DNA from 2 places in the Bacillus siamensis genome. Region 2 is predicted to be linked to the other one. Evidence: riboswitches for the same ligand, from Rfam matches in the RefSeq annotation. Region 2 holds a riboswitch; the other holds the start of a gene.
What was found. Region 2 has a riboswitch for glycine ahead of gcvT (glycine cleavage system aminomethyltransferase GcvT). Riboswitches for the same ligand answer to the same signal wherever they lie in the genome.
Positions count from the first base shown of each region.

Region 1: linked by a shared signal. The riboswitch ahead of ABDB98_RS18805 (amino acid permease) and the one ahead of gcvT (glycine cleavage system aminomethyltransferase GcvT) in region 2 are both predicted to bind glycine.

Region 1 covers NZ_CP155579.1:3,789,888-3,792,294, forward strand. Annotated here, with positions in the region: gene ABDB98_RS18805 (amino acid permease) at 1-1,106, opposite strand, end outside; glycine riboswitch at 1,251-1,331, opposite strand; gene fbp (fructose-1,6-bisphosphatase) at 1,624-2,407, shown strand, end outside.
Region 2 covers NZ_CP155579.1:2,417,059-2,419,465, forward strand. Annotated here, with positions in the region: gene gcvPA (aminomethyl-transferring glycine dehydrogenase subunit GcvPA) at 1-256, opposite strand, end outside; gene gcvT (glycine cleavage system aminomethyltransferase GcvT) at 271-1,371, opposite strand; glycine riboswitch at 1,550-1,650, opposite strand; gene ABDB98_RS11660 (DEAD/DEAH box helicase) at 1,795-2,407, shown strand, end outside.

The sequences.
Region 1 (2,407 bases), 1.4 Mb from region 2:
ACCCAAATGAAACAAATCGCGCTGATAGTGGTCACGATGCCAAACGCTGCTTCCGGTATCAATTTGCTTAAAAGAGCGCCCGCTGACAGCACAATGACCGATACCCATAACGCGCTGCTCGGCACATGATTTTTATTCAGCTTCGCGAAACTGGCCGGCGCCTGTTTCGTTTTGCTTAAGTTATACAAAATCCGGCTTGTAGAAAACATCCCGCTGTTACAAGCAGAAGCGGCTGACGTTAATACGACAAAATTAATGATTCCCGCGGCCACCGGAATGCCGACTAAGCTGAAGGTTTTCACAAAAGGACTTTCCGCCGCATTCAGCTGCGTCCAAGGGTTAATACATAAAAGAATGATCAATGCCCCGACGTAGAAAAATAAAATACGCAATGGAATTTTATTGATAGCGGACGGAATGTTTTTTTTCGGATTTGATGTCTCCGCTGCCGACACACCCACTAATTCCACACCGACATAGGCGAAGATCACCATCTGGAACGACAGCAAAAAGCCTGAAAATCCGTTTGGAAACAAGCCGCCGTGCTCCCACAGATTCGCCGCTGAAACCGTTCCGGTATGCGTTTTGAACCCAATCACCAGCAAAACCACACCGATGACAATTAACGCGAGAATCGTGATCACCTTAATTAAGGCGAACCAAAACTCCAATTCTCCAAAAATCTTGACCGTTAACAGATTAAGTCCTAATAAAATGAGCAAACAGATAAGTGCAGGAACCCATTGCGGAATGTCAAACCAATATTTCACATATACACCGACGGCGATCACATCCGCCATAGCCGTCATAATCCAGCAAAACCAATAAGTCCAGCCGGTGACAAACGCCGCACGCGGCCCTAAATACGCCTCGGCAATATCCGTTAATGATTGGTACCCCGCTTTAGATAACAGCAGTTCTCCCAGCGCCCGCATGACGAAAAAAAGCGCAATACCTACAATAAAATACGCAAAGATGATAGAAGGACCCGCAAGCTGAATCGCCTTACCGGACCCTAAAAACAATCCGGTGCCGATCGTACCGCCAATGGCGATCAGCTGCACGTGCCGATTCGACAAGTCCCTCTTTAGCTCTCGCTGTTCCACACCTGACTCCTCCTTACTTTTTGATGAACGACGAGAAAATAAAGCCAATAAAAAAAGAGATTGGATGCCCTCCAATCTCATGGTCATAAGAATATCAAATTATATTTGCGCTGCTGACAATCAACAGCATGCCAAATACATATTCGGTACTCTTCTGTCCTTTTGCCTGAGATTGTGAACCCTTCGGCGCCGCGGAAAATCCGCGGTCTCTCCAGAAGCCGCTCCTGCTGTAGTGCAACCCACAGCAATCATAGCCTGCTACGTATTAAGTTTCCGATAGAAACAACTATCAGCTAACTTTTTATTTTAATAGAAGTTTGATCATTTGTCAACGGGGTGATGAGCTGTCTGCGGAAGGTATATGTTGAGGCCTTAAGCGCCGTATTTTCTGTTTTGTTTGTCTCAAAAAGGACTTATGAGGTACTATCATATAAGGTCTAATGATTTAAATATCATGTCATACTTTAAATTCACCTTATCATGCAATGGCTCGTAAATAAAAAGGGGATGGACGAGATTGGAAACCAAATATTTAGATCTGCTCGCACAAAAATACGATTGTGAAGAAAAAGTGGTCACAGAGATCATTAATCTGAAAGCGATACTGAACCTGCCGAAAGGAACCGAGCATTTCGTCAGTGATCTGCACGGAGAGTATCAGGCATTCCAGCACGTGCTGCGGAACGGTTCAGGAAGAGTAAAAGAGAAGATCCGCGATATTTTCAGCGGCGTCATTTATGATAGAGAAATTGATGAACTGGCGGCTTTGGTCTATTATCCGGAGGACAAACTGAAGCTGATTAAACATGACTTTGATACGAAAGAGGCATTAAACGAGTGGTATAAAGAAACGATTCATCGGATGATTAAGCTCGTTTCATATTGTTCTTCCAAGTACACCCGCTCCAAATTGCGCAAAGCGCTGCCTGCCCAATTTGCTTATATTTCCGAAGAGCTGCTGTATAAAACAGAACAAGCCGCCAACAAAGAACAATATTACTCCGAAATCATAGAACAGATCATCGCGCTCGGCCAAGCTGATAAGCTGATCACCGGGCTTGCTTACAGCGTGCAGCGATTGGTGGTCGACCATCTGCATGTTGTCGGCGATATTTATGACCGGGGACCGCAGCCGGACAGGATTATGGAAGAACTGATCAACTATCATTCAGTGGATATTCAATGGGGGAATCACGATGTTCTCTGGATAGGCGCCTATGCCGGTTCGAAAGTATGTCTGGCCAATATTATCCGTATCTGTGCCCGCTATGACAACCTGGACATTATTGAAGATGTCTACG
Region 2 (2,407 bases):
TAACCGGCTGATAGTGATCGTACACTCCTGCCCCCAGAAAAGATGCATATGTAACAGCGTCCTTATTTTTCGCCGCAAGCTTTGTCAGCTCTCTCGTCAGCTCTGTTTCTGATTTTGCTTTTTTAATTTGGTAGTCTTTTTGAAACCTCACATCTTCCGGAATATCGGCAAACAGTTCATCAATTGAATCTGCGCCGATGGCTTTCAGCATTTCTTTTTTATCCTGTTCTGTCGCGGGCAAATATCGATGCTTCATATGACTCTCCTTTTTCAGCTCTGTTTTGGGCGTTTATAAAACGGTGTGCGGACAATCTTTGCTTTTACCGTTTTTTTGCGGATTTCCACTTCGACTTCCGTTCCGATTTCACTGAATTCCGTTTTGATTAAGGCAAGGCCGATATTTTTCTTTAAAGTCGGAGATTGTGTGCCTGTCGTGACTTCACCGATCGGAACGCCGTCTTTTTTCACGGCGTATCCGTGTCTCGGAATCCCCTTTTCAATCATCTCAAGCCCGACCAGCTTACGCGGTGCTCCTTTTTCTTTCTGTTCACTCAATACAGACTTCCCAAAAAAATCGGAATCTTTCTTATGTTTTACGGCAAATCCGATTCCGGCTTCAATCGGCGTAATGTCTTTCGTCAATTCCTGACCGTATAAAGCGAGCTTCGCTTCAAATCTCAGCGTATCACGCGCACCGAGACCGCACGGAACGATTCCTTCATTCTCTCCCGCTGTAAGAATCTCCTTAAACAGATGCACCGCATCTTCATTTTTGCAATAGAGTTCAAACCCGTCTTCACCGGTATAGCCTGTTCTTGAAAGCAGAACTTGGCGGCCGGCAACGTCAGCTCCATCAATAAACGCAAACGGTTTTAAGGAAGACACATCACGTTCAGTCAGCTTCACAAGAACCGCCTGAGCATTCGGCCCTTGAACGGCTAGCAGTGAAATCCCGTCAGACTGATTCGTCAGCGTGACATCCCCTTCCGCGTGTTCTGTCAGCCAAGCGATGTCTTTTTCAATATTGGACGCGTTAATCACGAGCAGATAGCAGCTCTCGCTTTTCTGATAGATCAGCAAATCATCGACCGTACCGCCGTCAGGATAACACATGGCGGTATAGAGCGCGCTTCCCGGGTTTAAATCGGCAACGTCATTTGTCATCATTTTTTGCAGAAAAGACAGGGCGTCTTTACCGGAGACTTCGACTTCTCCCATATGAGATACATCAAACAGACCCGCCTTTGTGCGGACGGCTTCATGCTCCTCTTTAATAGAAGAAAATTGAACCGGCAGCTCCCATCCTCCAAAATCAATCGTTTTTCCGCCGTATTCTTTATACACGTCATAAAGCGGTGTTCGTTTCAGCATCATCTTCCCCCTTCAGTCATTGGCGCATTGTAAAGACATATAAAAAAGGACAGAGAAACACCTCATAAAAATGAAGGTTTCTCTGTCCCGGCACCTGAAAGTTTACTTTATGAAAACATCATAAAGACGTCCCCTTTGGTGGTCTGCTGCTTCAAACCGCAGACACTCTCCAGAGTTGCGTCGAGCAAGAGTTCTTTTGCCTGAGAGATTCACTCCGCAGTTTGCTCCTTCGGCGCCCGGATGCACATTTTTCGTCCGAGTCTCTCCCCTTGCTGTCATTCGCTCATATTTACCAATTGTTATGGACATACTAAAGCAATATCTTAGGTGAAATGATTACTTATATCCTACCACCCTCACATACGTCCGGCAACAAAAATGATGATAAATCAGTTTTTTAAAAGAAAGGCGGTTTTGTTACATATGACAGCAGAGATCATATTTGATGCAAACTGGCCGGGAGAGTTTTCTGAGCGGCTGAAAACCGACGGTCCCTGGTCAAATTGGGAGATGTACAAACTGTCGGCTGAAGTCCAGCAGACCCTTGCCATTCCTGAATTCGAAGGGTTGAGGGCTCCTTTATACCTGCCCGATTTCACTCCGCTTCCCCATCAGCTTGAAGTCGCGCAGAAAGTCGTTGAAAAAATGAACGGCAAAGCGATTTTGGCTGATGAAGTGGGGCTCGGAAAAACAGTCGAAGCGGGACTGATTTTAAAAGAATACATGATTCGCGGGCTGGCCAAAAAAATCCTGATTCTTGTGCCTGCATCACTCGTTTCCCAGTGGGTGAAAGAGCTTCAGGAGAAGTTTTTAATACCCGCTGTTGAACAGAAGAAAAGCTATGTGTGGGAACAGTGCGACATCGTCGTTTCTTCTATTGATACGGCAAAACGCTCGCCACACAAGGACATTGTGCTTTCGATTCCGTATGATCTCGTCATTATTGACGAAGCGCATAAGCTCAAAAACAGCAAAACGAAAAATTATGAATTTGCGAGAAGTCTTGTGAAGAAATATTGCCTGCTTCTGACGGCGA